Regions from separate parts of the Paenibacillus guangzhouensis genome, predicted to be linked through region 2. Evidence: a T-box and tRNA genes for the amino acid it is inferred to sense, from the RefSeq annotation. Region 2 holds a T-box; the other holds one or more tRNA genes.

Region 1 (9,744 bases), 1.8 Mb from region 2:
TCGGAGATAGCTGGTTCTCCCCGAAATAGCTTTAGGGCTAGCCTCGGTGTCAAGAGTCGTGGAGGTAGAGCACTGATTGGGTGCGGGGCCCGCCAAGGGTTACCAAGCTCAGTCAAACTCCGAATGCCATAGACTTATAACCGGGAGTCAGACAGTGAGTGCTAAGATCCATTGTCAAAAGGGAAACAGCCCAGACCATCAGCTAAGGTCCCCAAGTGTGTGTTAAGTGGGAAAGGATGTGGAGTTGCACAGACAACCAGGATGTTGGCTTAGAAGCAGCCATCATTTAAAGAGTGCGTAATAGCTCACTGGTCGAGTGACTCTGCGCCGAAAATGTAACGGGGCTAAACACACCACCGAAGCTATGGCTTGCAACTATGTTGCAGGGGTAGGGGAGCGTTGTATGTAGGTTGAAGGTGTACCGTAAGGAGCGCTGGACAGCATACAAGTGAGAATGCCGGTATGAGTAACGAAAAGACAAGTGAGAATCTTGTCCGCCGAAAGCCTAAGGGTTCCTGAGGAAGGTTCGTCCGCTCAGGGTAAGTCGGGACCTAAGGCGAGGCCGAAAGGCGTAGTCGAAGGACAACAGGTTGAAATTCCTGTACCACCGTAAGCCGTTATGAGCGATGGGGTGACGCAGTAGGGTAGTGACGCGAGCTGATGGATGCTCGTCCAAGCAGTGAGGCTGATGTGTAGGCAAATCCGCACATCGATAAGGCTGGGCTGTGATGGGGAGGGAAAATTATAGTACCGAAGGTCATGATCTCACACTGCCAAGAAAAGCCTCTAGCCAGGTGATGGTGCCCGTACCGCAAACCGACACAGGTAGGCGAGAAGAGAATTCTAAGGCGCGCGGAAGAACTCTCGTTAAGGAACTCGGCAAAATGACCCCGTAACTTCGGGAGAAGGGGTGCCCCGGTAGTGTGAATAGCACGAGGGGGCCGCAGTGAAAAGGCCCAAGCGACTGTTTAGCAAAAACACAGGTCTGTGCGAAGCCGTAAGGCGAAGTATACGGGCTGACGCCTGCCCGGTGCTGGAAGGTTAAGGGGAGTGGTTAGGGAGCAATCCCGAAGCTGTGAACCGAAGCCCCAGTAAACGGCGGCCGTAACTATAACGGTCCTAAGGTAGCGAAATTCCTTGTCAGGTAAATTCTGACCCGCACGAATGGCGTAACGACTTGGGCGCTGTCTCAACGAGAGATCCGGTGAAATTTTAATACCTGTGAAGATGCAGGTTACCCGCGACAAGACGGAAAGACCCCATGGAGCTTTACTGCAGCTTGATATTGGACTTTGGTACGATCTGTACAGGATAGGTGGGAGCCTAAGAAGCCTGAGCGCCAGCTTAGGTGGAGGCGCCGTTGGGATACCACCCTGATCGTATCGGAGTTCTAACCTAGGACCGTGATCCGGTTCGGGGACAGTGTCAGGTGGGCAGTTTGACTGGGGCGGTCGCCTCCTAAAGAGTAACGGAGGCGCCCCAAGGTTCCCTCAGAATGGTTGGAAATCATTCGAAGAGTGCAAAGGCATAAGGGAGCTTGACTGCGAGACATACAGGTCGAGCAGGGACGAAAGTCGGGCTTAGTGATCCGGTGGTACCGCATGGAAGGGCCATCGCTCAACGGATAAAAGCTACCCTGGGGATAACAGGCTTATCTCCCCCAAGAGTCCACATCGACGGGGAGGTTTGGCACCTCGATGTCGGCTCATCGCATCCTGGGGCTGAAGTAGGTCCCAAGGGTTGGGCTGTTCGCCCATTAAAGCGGTACGCGAGCTGGGTTCAGAACGTCGTGAGACAGTTCGGTCCCTATCTGTCGTGGGCGTAGGAAATTTGAGAGGAGCTGTCCTTAGTACGAGAGGACCGGGATGGACGTACCGCTGGTGTACCAGTTGTTCCGCCAGGAGCACCGCTGGGTAGCCAAGTACGGACGGGATAAGCGCTGAAAGCATCTAAGCGTGAAGCCCCCCTCAAGATGAGATTTCCCAATTAGTAAGACCCCTTGAAGACGACGAGGTTGATAGGTTGGAGGTGGAAGCGCAGCAATGTGTGGAGCTGACCAATACTAATCGGTCGAGGGCTTATCCTAAACATAAAACGCAAATTATCTCGTATCTAGTTTTCAGGGAGCAAAAAGCTTAAGTGCTTGATATTCCTGATATCCTTACGATATCTCAGTTGGAGAGATACCCAAGTGGCTATAAGGGGACCCTCTGCTAAGGGGTTAGACTGCGTAAGTGGTGCGAGGGTTCGAATCCCTCTCTCTCCGCCATTGTACAAGCTTCCTAAATGAGATATAATAAGTATTAATGTGGCGGTGTAGCTCAGCTGGCTAGAGCGTACGGTTCATACCCGTGAGGTCGGGGGTTCGATTCCCTTCGCCGCTACCAATTTTATACGGAGGCTTAGCTCAGCTGGGAGAGCATCTGCCTTACAAGCAGAGGGTCAGCGGTTCGATCCCGTTAGCCTCCACCATCATTATCATCTTATATATGCCGTTGTAGCTCAACTGGTAGAGCAACTGACTTGTAATCAGTAGGTTGGGGGTTCAAGTCCTCTCGACGGCACCATCAATATAATCGCATATGGAGCTGTGGTGTAGAGGCCTAACATGCCTGCCTGTCACGCAGGAGACCGCGGGTTCGAATCCCGTCAGCTCCGCCATTATATTACCTAAAGTGGAGAGACTAACATCTCCTACACTTTATTTTTTTGCTCAAAATCGCATTATGGCTCGGTAGCTCAGTTGGTAGAGCAGAGGACTGAAAATCCTCGTGTCGGCGGTTCGATTCCGTCCCGAGCCACCATTTGATTCCTGACATAAGCTGCGTACTCATGGGAATCATAATTGAATAGCATGGAGGCTTAGTGAAGTGGCTAAACACGGCAGACTGTAAATCTGCTCTCTCCGAGTTCGGTGGTTCGAATCCATCAGCCTCCACCATTTCTTATTTCTTAATAAGAGCCATTAGCTCAGTTGGTAGAGCACCTGACTTTTAATCAGGGTGTCGAAGGTTCGAGTCCTTCATGGCTCACCAGTTTTTTAACTACATCACGTACATTCAACGCTTCAGGTCATTTGACTTGAAGCGTTTTTTGCATGCTTTTATAGGAATCAGGGGAGACTACCAGCACGTAGCCTTGTCTAATTCTGGGGGGATCAGCGATCCGATATATTCTTGCTCTTGTCATTAGTTTTGGTATTGTTGCAGCTGTTGTGCCCATTGTGCGTCAGATCGCGATCCGTATGAAATTTGTCGATCGCCCAACGAAGCGTAAGATTCATGATAATCCGATTCCGCTGATGGGTGGGATTGCGATCTATATTGGATATATGATAACACTACTCCTTATGCGGGGGTTCGATGCTTTATCACTGTCGATCACGATCGGCGGGACGTTGTTGGTAATCATCGGGCTAGTTGATGATGGCTTCAAAGCACATGGACGGGAATTCCCTGTATGGCCGAGATTAATCGTCTATTTGCTGACGGCGACCATCCCGCTATGGTTCCATATTCAAATTACCGGCATTCGTGACTTCCAAGAAGGGATGTGGATGTTCCCGAGCTGGTTCGTCTATATATCGACTGTGCTGTGGGTCTTCTCCATGACGAATATGATGAATTTCATCGATGGTGTCGATGGGTTGGCTGCAGGCGTAGCCTCGATTTCCTCTTTAACACTATGTGTCGTTGCACTTATCAAAGGTGATGCAGAGACAGCGATAGCAACGATAGCACTATGCGGCGTATGTTTAGGCTTTCTGATTTATAATTTCTACCCCGCCAAAATCTTTATGGGTGATGCGGGTGCGACGTTTCTCGGCTACACGCTAGCCGTCATTGCAGTGAATGGATCATTCAAGAGCACAGCATTCGTTACGATTCTTATTCCGATGTTAGCTTTAGGCTTTCCGATCCTCGATACGATCATTGTATTCTCCAGACGTCTCAAAGAAGGTAAGGGACTCCACCGTGCTGATAAATTACATACACACCACGCATTGATGCGTTGGGGGTTAACACAGCCGCAGGTCGTATCCTTTATATACCTGGTCACGGTACTGTTCGGCCTGCTGTCGATTGTCGTGATGTTATCGATGCCATGATGCAGCAGGTAAATTGAAGGAGGAACTATTTAATATGTATCGCATATTTCGGTTGCCATGGCTCATCTTGGTCATGGTCACCTTGGTATTGGGGAGTTCTACCGTTCATGCGGACGAAGGTAAGGTGAACGGAAGGGAACGAGATACGAACACATTCTCTCAGATTGCATGGGCGCAAAGAGCTAAAGCATCTCACCACACGCCAATCAGGCCTTCGAGCCTTGCCACAGCTGCGATGATGACGGATATTTTTCACAAGTTAGATGTTCAAATGCCGAGGGAGTTTGAAGGACTATTCGAGTTAGGGACACCGATCGCAAGAGTTGCAACAGCGTGGCTGCCCGGTGACTTGATGTATTATGGAGACTTCGATCGAAATAGACGTCAGCAGATGTGGGTTGGCATTGTCGTAGATTCGAATCATATCGCTTACGCAGGGCCAGAGTAATCGGTTATCTATCGTTCAATGAAAGAAGTGAACCGACAATATGATCTCCTTCGTGTTAGACGTATCTTGTCGCCTGCGGATCGAACGCGCTTTTCCTTGATTCTACGCGCAGGCAGCTATATTGGTGTGCCGTATGTGTTAGGAGCGCGATATGGGCAGACAGACACGTTTGACTGCTCATCTTTTATCAAGACAATCTATGCGCAGGAAGGCTTTTCTTTGCCGCGTGTGTCTAGACAACAGGCCAAGGTGGGGGAGCGCGTCTCTTTGCAAGAGTTACGTGTCGGGGATCTGATGTTCTTCACCGGTAGACAGTCTAGACGACAAATCGCACACGTCGCGATGTACGCGGGCAATGGGATGATGATTCATACCTATGGCAGAGGCGGCGTTCGCTACACGGCAATCCATCACCCGATCTGGAAGCAGCGCTTCGTCATGGCTCGCCGCGTCGTGAAATGATTCGATTGGTTATGTTACAATAGTAACGAATAAGCAATGAATGATTCGGGTAGAGGCGGTTGGGCGAATGACGGATATGGCAACAAAGACCAGATTAGAGAAGTTGTTGGGCGTAACATGTTCAGTAGTATCATGCTCCGAAACCGAGTGGCGAACGATGCAAGAATCAGCCGATGTCATGAATGGGCAGGCGCTAAGTATTGAACTGGATGGGAAAGTATATTTTCGTTGGCATCAGAAGAGCGGTTCGGATGTCGAATTGTTAACTGTCGAATCCAATCAACTGACAGGAGCGGAACGCGCGCTTATCGAGTGGGTTCTACAATCTTCCGGGCTCACGCAAAAAGAAGGCATGCATAAAGCGGGGAATAGCGAAGAACAGCGAGCGAATCAGCTCAGTCAGTGGATCCATGAAAAACTAGGTGGACAATATACAGCTGCACAAGACGAGGAACTGCCAGACAGTATCGGGTTAAAAAGTCGATTGCTGCCTTCCATGATTCCATTCTTGCTCGTATCGGATCACCCACAGCATACGCATACAACTTATTCGGAGCTTTATAAGCTGCTGAAGTCGTATTTTGGCGGGGAAGTGTACTTAATTCCATTAGAAGAGAAAGAATGGCTTATCCTGTGTGCGGAAGAGCTCCTGGCTTCAGCGGAGGATCGAGAAGGAGACAGTGCCGAGAAGCCTGAAGAAGCGCTGGCTCTGTTCTGCGAAGGGCTATATGAGCTATTGTCGAATGAATGGCTTGGGGAATGCCATCTGGCTGTATCCTATCCGATGGTGCCTGCGCATACTCTACTCTCGACCGTAGGGCTGTTACGAGAGACGATGTATCTCGGACGAGCCTTCCACGTCACGTCGAATATCCATCTGCCATGGATGCTGCATATGGAGCGATTAATCAATAGCATCCCGGATGGGGTGCGCAGGCAATTTATCGATCGGGTACTCTCCCGCAGCGACGTGTTCTTAGATCCAGAGACGCTGACAACATTAGAAGCATTCTTCTCACTGGACTGCAATGTAAGCGATACGGCCAAGAAATTATACATTCATCGGAATACGCTGTTATATCGGCTTGATAAGATCAAACAAGAGACGGGGCTTGACGTTCGAACGTTCGGCGATGCGGTTCTTGTGAAGTTGATTCTCTTATTGTATAAAGTGACGAAAAGGAAGTAGTATTTTTGTGAAGTATGTGTATAGTCATCCGCTGGGACATGAGATAAGATAAATGTATAAAATAAATCTCTGTGTAGGGGGAATAACCAATGGCAGGCGTAAAATTAGAGCACATCTACAAAAAATATGCAGGTTCCGATAAAGCGACAGTAATCGATGTTAACTTAGACATTCAAGATAAAGAATTCTTAGTACTTGTTGGTCCGTCCGGTTGTGGTAAATCAACAACACTTCGTATGATCGCAGGTTTGGAGGAAATCTCTGAAGGTAAATTGTATATTGGAGATCGTGTCGTTAATGATGTAGCGCCTAAAGATCGCGATATCGCGATGGTATTCCAATCCTATGCATTGTATCCACATATGAACGTGTATCAGAACATGGCGTTTGGTTTGAAGCTTCGTAAGTTCAAAAAAGACGACATCGACAAGCGTGTTCGCGAAGCAGCGAAAATCCTTGATATCGAGCACTTGCTAGATCGTAAACCAAAAGCACTCTCTGGTGGTCAACGTCAGCGTGTTGCCTTGGGCCGTGCGATCGTTCGTGAGCCGCAAGTATTCTTGATGGATGAGCCGCTCTCCAACTTGGACGCGAAACTTCGTGGACAAATGCGTGCGGAAATCTCCAAATTGGCTAAGCGTCTAGAGACAACTGTTATCTACGTAACGCATGACCAAATCGAGGCTATGACAATGGGTGATCGTATCGTCGTTATGAAAGACGGAATCATCCAACAAGCAGCTTCCCCAGACGTATTGTATAACCACCCTACGAACATCTTCGTAGCTGGATTTATTGGCGCTCCAACAATGAACTTCATCGAAGGCGATTTGACTGAGCAAGGTGGAGCAGTTCGTTTCAGAGCAACTGGACTTGATGTTGAAGTGCCTGCTGGTAAAGCACAAGCACTTAAAGATAAAGGCTTTATCGGTAAAAAAGTTATTCTTGGTGTTCGTCCTGAGGACATTCATGAAGAGCCAGTATTCTTGGAAGCATCGCCTAACAGCATCTTCAACGCACACGTTGAAGTATCCGAGAACTTGGGTCACGAAATGTTGCTTTACTTGAACGGCGTAGGTAAAGACAGCGTTATCGCTCGTGTAGACGGACGCTCGAACACGAAAGAAGGCCAAAACGTGAAGCTTGCGATTGACATGAACAAAGTTCATGTATTCGACAAAGACAGCGAGCTAAACGTATTCCAATACGAAGCATAAGCGCGTATAAGCTTATAATCAAAAACCGTCCTCTTGCAGGGCGGTTTTTTTCATAATAGGTTATCTAGGCCCCATATATGGCGCAATAGAATTTGATTTCAATGCCAAGATCAGATACGATAATGACATCGGAGATAAGGAGAGGAAGATATGTCCAAGAAGGTAAAAGTTTCAGAATTGGTCGAACAATTCAACTTAGAGGTTCTTGCAGGTGAAGCAGGATTAAAACACATTATTAAGGTCGATGATCTATATCGCCCAGGTCTTGAAATGGCGGGTTACTTCGAATATCATCCCGTCGATCGCGTGCAAATTCTAGGGAAGACGGAACTGGCTTTCTTCCAAATGCTATCCCCTGAGGAGCGGAAGAATCGCATTGAACAGTTTGGTTCGGAAGAGACGCCGTGTATTGTTGTAACGAGAAATTTGGAAGTGCCGCAAGAGTTTATTGATATGGCAAATCAGAAGAATATAGCATTGTTGCGCAGTCCGGTTGCGACGACGACGCTCTCAAGCCGGATTACAGGTTTTCTAGAGAAGCGCCTCGCGCCAACGACAACGATTCATGGGGTACTCGTAGATGTATACGGCGTAGGAATGCTCATTACCGGTAGCAGCGGTATTGGTAAGAGTGAGACAGCGCTAGAACTCGTGAAGCGCGGTCATCGCCTTGTTGCCGATGATGCGGTAGAAATTCGTCAGACCTCCGATTTCCAATTGCACGCGACAGCACCGGAATTGATTCGCCACTTACTTGAAATTCGCGGGATAGGGATCATCAATGTGATGACATTGTTCGGAGCCGGTGCGGTGCGTAATAACAAGCGAATTAGTGTGGTCATCAAGCTAGAAGCTTGGCAGCAGGACAAGCAATATGACCGTCTGGGGCTCGATGAGGAGAAGACACGAATTATCGATACCGATATCCCACTCGTGACAATCCCTGTTCGCCCAGGTCGGAACTTAGCTGTTATTATTGAAGTGGCTGCAATGAACTATCGCCTGAAGCGGATGGGTTATAACGCTGCGTTGCAATTTACGAATAAGCTGACGGAGACGATCTCGGAAGATACGGACGATTTGGATTAAGATTTACGATATGGACTGAAGTAGGAGTGTGAGTTATGCAGTATTTGTTATTGAACCCGATCGCTTTTTCCATCGGACCGATTGCTGTGCATTGGTATGGCATCATCCTTGGAACGGCGGCATTAGTGGGTCTATTGCTTGCGATTCGCGAAGGTAAGCGATTCGGCATTCCGCAAGATTTCTTCATGGACCTTCTATTGCTCGGTGTACCATCAGCCATAATTGGCGCGCGGATCTATTATGTGGCATTTAAATGGGATGAATATAAGGATAATCTTCTAGATATATTCAAGATTTGGAACGGTGGGATTGCGATTTATGGTGCACTCATCGGTGCGATTATCTGTGCAGTCATCCTCGTCCGTAAGAAGGGATATTCTTTCTGGCGAATTGCTGATATTTGCGCACCTTCCCTGCTTGCTGGGCAGATGATTGGCCGCTGGGGGAACTTCGTGAACCAGGAGGCGTACGGCGGTCCTGTATCGGAGTCTTTCCTTCGGAACACGCTGCATTTGCCTGATTTTATCGTCAATCAGATGTATGTGCAAGAGGCTTCAGGCATGGTCTACCACCATCCGACCTTCTTGTATGAATCGGTGTGGAACCTAATCGGGATTCTGCTCTTGTTCGTGCTGCGCCGTCAATCGTTCTTGCGCGCTGGGGAATTATTCATGTCTTATTTCATCTGGTACTCGGTCGGTCGTTTCTTCGTGGAAGGTTTGCGTACAGATAGTCTTGCATTCCTCGGACCGGATTGGCTTGCTTCCTTCGTCGGATTCTTCTGGGCGCCAATGGAGCTCTTATTCGAACCAGGACACCTCGATCCGTCCTACGGTAACGTGCGAATCTCGCAATTGCTCGCGATTATCATTATTGTCGCAGCGATCATTCTCATCGTTGTGCGTCGTGTCAAAGGCTATGCGAATGCACGTTATATAGATCCAATTGTGAATACGAAAAGCGCTGCTGTGCAAGAAATTGCAGCGACAATCCCATCAACAGGACCTGCAGAACCTGTGAATCGCACCCAACAACAAGAGGATGGCTCAGCTGATGAGTCGTCAGACAAGAAGGAGCCTACGTTGTGATTGAAACGGTATTATTTGATTTAGATGGAACGATTATAGATACGAACGATTTAATTATTGAGACTTTTCTCTATGTACTCAAAGAGCATACACCGCCAACGTTTAATCGTGAGCAGATTATTCCCTACATGGGACAGACGTTA
Region 2 (9,744 bases):
TCAACTATGATACAGCAAAGACAGCGAATTTGGATCATTTCCGCCGCTATTTCAGCAATATGTTAAATGCGGGAGTAAGTATCGCGCCATCGCAATTTGAGGGCATGTTCGTCTCAGCGGCGCATAGTGATGCTGATATCGATGCGACAATCGAAGCGAACTATACCGCGCTGAAGCAGCTATGATTCCAGACAGATATCTTTCTCCTGAACAATGGGTACGCAAAGGGGAATGGCTCGTGACGACTGCATCGCAGTCGTCTCTTCATATACCGGAGAAGCTCGCGGCGAAGCTCACGCATCAAGGCGATCTTATGAAGACGGGAGATCGTCTGCGTGTCCGACTATTCCCTGAAGAGACGGATGCCTTCCCAGCGTATTGGACAGAGCTTGAGGTGCTCTACGAAGACGATTTCTGTATGGTGGTGAACAAGCCTGCTGGCATGCTCGTACATCCCACCGTGCCGGATCAAGTCGAGACGCTTGCGAACGCGGTCGCAAGCTATTACATAGGCTCCGGCCAACAGCATCGAGTTCGGCATATTCATCGGTTGGATGAGTATACGTCAGGGCCTGTCCTTTATGCGAAAAATGAATTCAGTCAAATTCGGCTTGATGAAGCGATGCGCGAGAAAGCCGTTGAACGGATCTACGTTGCGTTCGTGCAGGGCATCGTTGATCCGAAGCTTGGCAAGATCGATGCGCCGATCGGCAGAGATCGTCATCACAAGCAGCGACGTCGTGTCTCGACCACAGGAGATCACGCCGTGACGTATGTCGAGCTGCTCGAGACTTTCCCGCAGGCAAAAGTAAGCCTAGTACGGCTTCGACTGGAGACGGGAAGAACGCATCAGATTCGCGTCCATATGAGCTACGCGGGTCATCCGTTGCTTGGAGACACGCTCTATGGCGGCAGTGATGAGCATGCGGCGTATCAGGCGCTGCACGGCGAATTGCTGTGCTTCCAGCATCCGATGTACGGAGAGCAGCTTGAGGTAAAAGCGCCATGGACCGTGATGTTCGAGGAGTTGTATGCGAAGTTCAGCGAATGGAATGCATAAACGTGTTGGATCTGATGATCTAAAAAAAGTAGATGAGAGCACAAAGTAGAACAAATAGGAAGGGGGTACGGGGTGGAGAAGCGATAGCGTCCGCCTTTGAAATTCGTGTTATAACCGCTAAACTTCATTCAATGAACACGAATTTCAACAGCGGGTGGAACCCCGTACCCCCTCCTTTCACATGCTCAAACGTAGCAGTTTCTTGAAGGACCTGGCCAACGGCCAGGTTCTTTTTGCTAAGATTGATAATCTCCACGAAGATCGCAAACTTTGTCCCACTTTTCGAAAAATATATGGCATGCTCTTTCCTTCTAGGCATATAGATAAATGTAAGTAGTCATGAGTTCCATCTGACAATGATGGTCATTTAGGTTTATATGCAGAAGGGAGGACCTCGTTTTGTTTGATCAATCCTATGGTTTGCGATTTGACATTTACGAGCGGGTTCACTTATCAGATGAAGTAGTTGGGATACAAGAATTAGAAGAGATCGAGCTTGTTCCGAATGTTCAAGTCGTTCCGCATGGAGACCACGCAACGCTGCGCGGCAATCTACTGCTGTCTGGCGTATATAAAGGCGACGATGAACAGCGATCAACGCTGACCCTCACGCACTTTATCCCTGTGGAAATTACGCTGCCAATGAATCGAGTACAGAGTCTGGACGATATTTCCGTCGAGATTGAGAATTTCGATGTGGACTTACTGTCGACACGGACGATAAACATTAATGGCGTGCTGTCGCTCAAAGGCATTGAACTCACGCAGCCGGAGCAATCCCCATGGATGGCTGAGCAGTTTACTGTTGTGCATCAGACCGAGCCGGCGAAAGTTCAGGCTGGCGCACCGAATGATTTCCGTTCACAATCGAATGAAGAAGAGAATGATGACGAGGCCATTCAAGCCAGTAAAAATAATGATGCCCTGGATATTCTCGAATCGGTTAGCTTGTATGAACGTGAGCAGCAAATTGAACGTGAGCTCGAGCAGAAACAGCAACAACAACAACAACAGCATATTGAGTTCCACCCTGAAGTCATTACTGTACAGCCTGAAGTCGATCCTCGGAGTGAGATCCCGCAAGAAGCTGTGGTAACCGCGGAACGAATTGCCGGTGCATCGCCCAGCGAGCCGTTCCAGCAGATAGATTCGCTCGAGACGGACAAGGAACCTCAGCTGGATTTTACGCAAGAGGAACCAATCGAGCAAGAGAAAGTCTTTATTTCAAGTGCTGACAATGCTGTGGAAGAGTCGTCGCAAGAACCATTCTTTGATTACGGATTCGTGGAAGAGCAACCAGCCCCGGATGTGGAGGAGCTCTCCGTCGAAGAACGAATCGCGGAAGAGAAGAAAGAGCTGAAGGTGGCCTTTAACAGTAAGAAGGATCCTGAACCTGAGAACGTGGGCAATATGGGTCTAAGTGCGCTGCTCTATTCGAGCAAGAATATTAAGGAAATTGAGACACGGCATGCCGTGGAAGAATTGGAGAAGCAAGCGAAGAAGTTGCGTTCTGATTCGAATGGTGAGGAAGTGGAGTGGAAGAGTCTGTTCTTGAATCATGAAGATGAGAAGAGAGCCTTCCGCAAATTGAAAATATGTATTGTTCAGCGGGAAGAAACTTTGGATGTGATCGCCGATCGATATAACATGAATCCACGTGAACTTCTGCTCTATAATCGGTTGAATGATCATACCATTGCGGAAGGTCAAGTTCTGTATATCCCCTAATTGAATTGAGTGGAGCAAAATGACATTCGATGAACATGATGTTCAGCTTGGATCGGATGAGCGAGCCCCCTCACCTGTCCCGTACGAGAAAATCTCGATCGGTTCAGGTGAGGGGTTTTTTGCTGTTTTATGAGCGGCTTGCCTGATACATGTTAAAGAGGCCTTACAGACTACCATCTGCAAAGCCTCCTAAACATGATGTATGCTAATAGACATTAAATAAAAATCCTAAGTAGATTAAGAACAGCGCGAACAAGATGAAGACACCAAATCCCGTAGGCAATATAAGCGTATGGACAAATTGAATGCAAATGAGAGGGAAAATGACGCCTTTGACGGCATAGCGGTTTTTGTACCACCATCGTTCCACGTTAGACCACCACCTTATCGTATTTTATGAGGATTGACGAGCCGGTATGACTAGGAAAGCCTTGCTTCTATACATCTAGCTGCGAAGATTGACGTTGGAGGATTTAAATGATAAAATATTGGATATTCTATATAGGAAAGACATTGAAAGGGAATAGTAGGCACCGAACCCTTCAGAGAGTGGAGCTGATTGACGCTGTGAGGCTCCGCAGGATGTAGTTGCTGAAGTCGCCCCGGAGTTGTTTGTTCGAATCCTTCTTAGATTGCAGATGTATCTGCCGATGCAAGGAAGAGCTAGTGCAAACCGGTTGCAGCCGTTATCTGTTGAGTGTCGCATGCTATAGTGGTTGAAGTTGTTAGCGGTATGCGAAATAAAGGTGGTACCACGGAAGATAACCTTTCGTCCTTTGCGACGAAGGGTTTTTTTGTTTGGATTTAAAGAATGTGTGAGATCACAATGGTTCTTTGAATTCCGAAGGAAGAGATGACAAAATCATTCTTCCGGCCTAGCTCCCTAGTTTATTGGTTTTACCTATAGACTTATATGGGGCGAAACGTGTAGGTGTAGACGCTGAATTTAAATAAATGGAGGGTTACTCATGTCAGAAGCACAGGATACTAAGAACCAGACGTCGATGCCAACGACGTATGATCCAAAAGCGGCAGAGCAGAAATGGTATGATTTCTGGATGAAAAATGAATTTTTCAAAGCGGGACAACGTCCGGATGCGCCTAAATATTCGATCGTTATTCCGCCGCCGAACGTCACAGGTATGCTTCATATTGGGCATGCGCTCGATTTTACCTTGCAAGATATTCTTGTACGCGCGAAGCGGATGCAAGGCTATGATGCACTATGGCTGCCGGGTTCCGACCATGCGGGAATTGCCACGCAGACGAAGGTGGAGCAGAAGCTGCGTGAAGATGGGGTATCTCGTCATGATCTAGGGCGCGAGAAATTCCTTGAGAAGGTATGGGATTGGAAAGAAACGTATGCGAATACGATTCGTGAGCAGTGGGCGAAAATGGGCTTGTCGCTCGATTACTCCCGTGAGCGGTTTACGCTGGACGAGGGTCTATCCAAGGCGGTTCGTGAAGTGTTCGTCAAACTCTATGAAAAAGGCTTGATCTATCGCGGCAAATATATCATCAACTGGGATCCAGCAGCACGCACAGCATTGTCGGATATCGAAGTAGAGTACAAAGAGGTGCAAGGGCATCTGTACCATTTGGAATATCCGCTCGCGGATGGCAGTGGTTCAATCACGGTTGCGACGACACGTCCTGAGACGATGCTTGGCGATACTGCTGTTGCTGTACACCCAAAAGATGAGCGTTACAAAGATATGATCGGTAAAATGCTGATTCTTCCGATCGTTGGGCGTGAAATCCCGGTGATTGCAGATGATTATGTTGAGAAGGAATTCGGTAGCGGTGCAGTTAAAATTACACCTGCGCATGACCCGAATGACTTCGAAATGGGACTTCGCCATAACTTACCGCAAATCACTGTCATGGATGAATCCGGTGTTATGAACGAGCTTGCTGGTAAATACCAAGGAATCGACCGTGCGGATTGCCGGAAGCAAATCGTGAAAGATCTGAAAGAGCTTGGTGTATTGATCAAGATCGAAGATCATGTTCATCAAGTTGGACATAGTGAGCGCAGCGGTGCTGTCGTTGAGCCGTACCTCTCCACACAATGGTTCGTACGGATGAAGCCACTCGCTGAACGTGCGATTGAAGCGCAAAAATCAGGTAAAGGTGTTAATTTTGTTCCGGATCGGTTCGAGAAAACATACTTGAATTGGATTGAGAATGTTCGTGACTGGTGTATCTCCAGACAGCTCTGGTGGGGACATCGTATTCCAGCTTGGTACTGTAATGATTGCGGTGAACTTCATGTCGCGCAGGAAGATGTAACAGCTTGCTGCAAATGCGGAAGTTCGAACCTAAGACAAGACGAGGATGTATTGGATACGTGGTTCAGTTCAGCGTTATGGCCTTTCTCCACACTTGGGTGGCCAGAGAATACAGAAGATTTGAAACGCTACTACCCGGTTGATGTTCTCGTAACAGGTTACGACATCATTTATTTCTGGGTTGCTCGCATGATCTTCACAGCGCTGGAATTCACGGATGAAATTCCATTCAAAGATGTATTAATGCATGGTCTCGTTCGCGACTCGGAAGGCCGTAAAATGTCGAAGTCGCTAGGCAATGGGGTTGACCCACTTGATGTCATTGACCAATACGGGACAGACGCAATGCGTTACATGATCTCGACGAGCAGTACGCCAGGGCAAGATCTACGTTTCCGTTGGGAGCGGGTAGAGCAAGCGCGGAACTTCGCGAATAAAATTTGGAATGCTTCCCGGTTTGCACTGATGAATCTTGAAGGTTTTACGGTGGATCAAATCGATATTAGCGGCAATCTCTCCACAGCAGATCGTTGGATTCTGCACCGCTTGAATGAGACGGCTCGTGATATTACACGTCTGATGGATTCTTATGAATTTGGTGAGACTGGACGTCTGTTGTATAACTTTATCTGGGATGATCTATGTGATTGGTATATCGAGTTTGCGAAGCTTAGTCTCTATGGTGAGGATGCCGAAGCGAAACGCACGACACAATCCGTATTATCCTATGTACTTGACCGCACACAGCGGATGATTCATCCATTCATGCCTTATATTTCCGAGGAAATATGGCAGCATTTGCCGCATGAAGGCGAGACGATTACACTTGCGGCATGGCCGACTTACGATGCGAAGCTCGAAGCGCCGGATGCGGTGAAAGAAATGAACTTGTTGATGGATATCATTCGCTCGGTACGTAACGTACGTGCAGAAGTGAACGTTCCGATGAGCAAGAAAATTGAGCTGATCATTAAATCGGCTGATGCGCAGAGCGATGCGATTATCCGTAACAATGAAGTCTATATCAAGCGTTTCTGTAACACATCTCAGTTCGAAGCTTCTATGGACATTGCGGCGCCGGAGAAAGCGATGACTGCGATCGTGACCGGAGCTGAGCTGTATCTTCCGCTAGCAGGTTTGATTGATATTGCACAGGAAATCGAGCGTCTGGAAAAAGAAGTGAAGCATCTAAGAAGCGAAGTTGAACGTGTGGATAAGAAACTGTCGAACGAAGGTTTCGTGGCCAAAGCACCTGCAAAAGTCATTGAAGAAGAACGTGCGAAACAGCAGGATTATTCCGATAAGCTTGATAAAGTGCTTGCACGCATTCAAGAGCTGCAAAGCTAAGAGCGAAGGGTGAGATCACCATGGCGGACAATCGCGGGGCTGTAACCACAGCCCCTTTTGATGAATATCAACAGGCAGTAGATTGGATTAACGGCCTGATTTCTTTTGGGATTAGACCTGGTATGCAGCGCATTGAATTGATGATGGAGCGCCTCGGGCATCCGGAGCGCACGCTGAAATTCATTCATGTTGCGGGGACGAACGGCAAAGGATCGACGTGTGCGTTTCTTACTTCTGTGCTTCGTCAATCGGGTTATGATGTTGGAACGTTCACATCACCGTATATTACGAAGTTCACAGATCGTTTCCAGTATAATGGCACGAACATCCCAGAGGAGACTTTGCTGGCGATCACGAATACGTTGCGGCCTCTCGTGAAAGAGATAGCTGCGTCTGAATTGGGATCACCAACAATGTTCGAGGTCTCGACGACGATTGCGATTATGTATTATGCGAAGTACGTATTCCCTGACTTTGTCGTCTGGGAGACAGGGCTTGGCGGCCGTATGGATGTGACGAATATCGTGACGCCGATCATCTCGATCATTACGAATGTCGGTCACGATCATATGGATATTCTCGGCGATTCGCTCGAAGCTATTGCTCGGGAAAAGGCAGGGATTATTAAACCTGGCGTACCTGTTGTGAGCTCGGTGGAACAACTGGAAGTGATTGAGGTGCTCCGCAATACGGCGAAAGAGCAGAAATCAACCTTGTATTTAATGAATGATCAATATCATTTGACGACGTTATCGAGTGAAGAGAATCAGCAAGTGTTCGCATTCCAAGGACCTTTCCGTACGCTGGATCAGCTGTCGATTCAGCTGAATGGTGCGCATCAGATCAAAAATGCTGGTGTAACCGTGATGGCGCTGGAAGTGCTGAAGCAGTATTATGCCCTCTTGATTGATGACGAGGATTTATTGGAAGGATTGCGCACAGCGGCATGGGCTGGACGGCTTGAGATGATCTCAGAACAGCCGCGCCTACTAATTGATGGAGCCCATAACCCGGAAGGTGCTGCAACCCTTGCAGAAGCATTACGAGAGACTTATACGTACGAGCGTGTACATTTGATGATGGGAATGTTATCAACGAAGAATCATACAGACTATTTACGGCATATACTACCAATAGTGGATACGCTCATTTTGACCGAGCCTGATTTCCGTAAAAAAATGAATGCGGAGGATCTCTACGCCATCGTACAGCATGTATTGGCAGAATCACCGCGTCCTGATCTTCAAATCATCATCGAACCGAACTGGAAGGCGGCGCTTGCGAAGCTAGCGTCAATGGCAGCTCCTGCAGATCTAACCGTTGTCTCCGGTACTTTGTATTTAATCGCAGATGTACGATCTTATATTTTGTATCAAACCGATTCTGAAAAAGGTTGGTGAGGATTTCTTGAATACGACAGAACATGTTCATTTTATCGGTATTGGCGGCTACGGGATGAGCGCGATTGCACGCGTCATGCTAGAGATGGGGTACACCGTAACGGGCTCCGATGTCGCTGCACAGGAATTAACAGAGAAGCTAGCGAAGAAAGGCGCCAAAATATATATTGGCCATACAGCGGATAATGTTGAAGGAGCTGACCTCGTCGTCTATTCAACAGCTTTATCCAGAGACAATGTGGAACGCGTAAGGGCGGAAACGCTCAATATTCCGGTTCTGCATCGCGCACAGATGTTGGCACGCTTACTGAATACCCGTAAAGGGGTAGCTGTAGCGGGTGCGCATGGCAAGACAACAACCTCGTCGATGATTGCGCTCGTAATGGAGCAATGCGGTACAGACCCGACTTATATTATCGGTGGCGAGATTATGAATATGGGGACCAATGCAAAGGCGGGTAAAGGCGATTATGTCGTCGCGGAAGCCGATGAGAGCGATGGCTCCTTCTTGCAGTACCATCCACAGCTTGCGATTGTGACGAATATCGAAGCGGATCATCTGGAGAATTATGACGGGGATTATGCGAAGTTGAAACAAGCTTATGTGCGATTCCTTAACCAAGTGAAGCCAGGTGGCAAAGCCATCGTGAGCGCCGATGATGAGATTCTGCAAGCCATGATTCCAAATCTGCAGTGTGATGTGCTTACATACGGCATCGACTCGCCGGCGGATTATCGTGCGACAGATATCGTCCTGGGTGATCGCAAGAGCTCGTTCACATTTACGTATCAAGATGTTCCGCTCGGCAGAGTTGAAATGTCTGTACCTGGGCGCCATAACATTTCAAATGCAATGGCAACGATTATTACGTGTATGCAAGCGGACATTCCATTCTATGCGATTGCTGAATCGATCAAGGAATTCCGTGGTGCGAAGCGCCGGTTCCAAGTGCTCGGTGAAGTGAATGATATTCTTGTGATTGATGACTATGCGCATCATCCGACTGAGATTCAAGCGACGATCCAAGCGGCAAAGTCCACAGGTAAACGGATTATCGCTGTTTTCCAGCCGCAGCGCTACACGCGGACGTATTTCCTGCTGGAACAGTTCAGTCAAGCGTTTGGTGATGCGGATGAAGTCATTATTACGGATATCTATTCACCTGCAGGTGAGAAGCAGATCGAAGGCATTTCTTCGTCTAGACTTGTTGAGATGATCATACAGAACAGCAATCCGAACACGAAGTATATTCCAACGAAGGAAGAAGTATTAGCACAATTGAGCGATTATGTCAGACCTGGCGATCTCGTCATTACGATGGGTGCAGGCGACATTTGGAAGGCGGCAGACGGACTGGCCAAGACACTGCGTGCCCGTGCCGAATAGATTTTTGATGAATACAGAAACGTCCAACCCTACCGGGTTGGACGTTTTTTGGCTTAGCCATGCTTTTGGCATCACATTATGTCTTCCAGGGGAGAGTAACTTCACGCGGGGGTTTCCGATAACAGCAAATCCCTGTAGAGACGCCTCCGATCGTAATGGTCAGGATGGATAGGAAAAATGTCCGAGGTGAGAATAAGAGACCGCCAAGCGTAATGATGAGCCCGTCGAGAATGAAAATTGTGAATCCGACATTGACGGATAATTTGTCCGCGATATATTTGGCGAGTAAATCGGTTCCGCCCGTGCTAATGTTGTTCCGCAGCATGATGCCGAACCCGACACCCATGAAGATTCCGCCAATGATAGAGCTGATGATCGGATGGATCTGAAGCGGAGCAAAGCTCATGTGACTTATACGTGAGAAGATGTCAATGAAAAAGGAGGAGATGAGCATGCCTGGAAAGCTGCTGAAGAAGAAATGACGATATTTGAACCAGGCGAGCAGAAGGATCGGTAAACTGCACACAATAA

The links. The T-box of region 2 lies ahead of GCU39_RS00510 (valine--tRNA ligase). A T-box ahead of a tRNA ligase gene usually reads a tRNA of that ligase, here a tRNA-Val.
Region 1: it encodes a tRNA-Val, which carries the amino acid that the T-box ahead of GCU39_RS00510 (valine--tRNA ligase) is inferred to sense. The anticodon was not compared.

The regions. Positions count from the first base shown of each region.
Region 1 covers NZ_CP045293.1:5,197,572-5,207,315, reverse strand. The annotation lists rRNA gene GCU39_RS23425 (23S ribosomal RNA) at 1-2,086, shown strand, start outside; tRNA gene GCU39_RS23420 (tRNA-Ser) at 2,178-2,269, shown strand; tRNA gene GCU39_RS23415 (tRNA-Met) at 2,311-2,387, shown strand; tRNA gene GCU39_RS23410 (tRNA-Val) at 2,397-2,472, shown strand; tRNA gene GCU39_RS23405 (tRNA-Thr) at 2,492-2,567, shown strand; tRNA gene GCU39_RS23400 (tRNA-Asp) at 2,585-2,661, shown strand; tRNA gene GCU39_RS23395 (tRNA-Phe) at 2,729-2,804, shown strand; tRNA gene GCU39_RS23390 (tRNA-Tyr) at 2,857-2,941, shown strand; tRNA gene GCU39_RS23385 (tRNA-Lys) at 2,960-3,035, shown strand; gene GCU39_RS23380 (MraY family glycosyltransferase) at 3,245-4,108, shown strand; gene GCU39_RS23375 (hypothetical protein) at 4,143-4,556, shown strand; gene GCU39_RS23370 (C40 family peptidase) at 4,575-5,018, shown strand; gene GCU39_RS23365 (PucR family transcriptional regulator) at 5,059-6,207, shown strand; gene GCU39_RS23360 (ABC transporter ATP-binding protein) at 6,297-7,424, shown strand; gene hprK (HPr(Ser) kinase/phosphatase) at 7,575-8,513, shown strand; gene lgt (prolipoprotein diacylglyceryl transferase) at 8,549-9,601, shown strand; gene ppaX (pyrophosphatase PpaX) at 9,598-9,744, shown strand, end outside.
Region 2 covers NZ_CP045293.1:108,665-118,408, forward strand. The annotation lists gene hemL (glutamate-1-semialdehyde 2,1-aminomutase) at 1-185, shown strand, start outside; gene GCU39_RS00500 (RluA family pseudouridine synthase) at 182-1,060, shown strand; gene GCU39_RS00505 (LysM peptidoglycan-binding domain-containing protein) at 1,460-2,788, shown strand; gene GCU39_RS31285 (hypothetical protein) at 2,994-3,158, opposite strand; T-box leader at 3,293-3,568, shown strand; gene GCU39_RS00510 (valine--tRNA ligase) at 3,757-6,426, shown strand; gene GCU39_RS00515 (bifunctional folylpolyglutamate synthase/dihydrofolate synthase) at 6,447-7,826, shown strand; gene murC (UDP-N-acetylmuramate--L-alanine ligase) at 7,834-9,213, shown strand; gene GCU39_RS00525 (YitT family protein) at 9,290-9,744, opposite strand, start outside.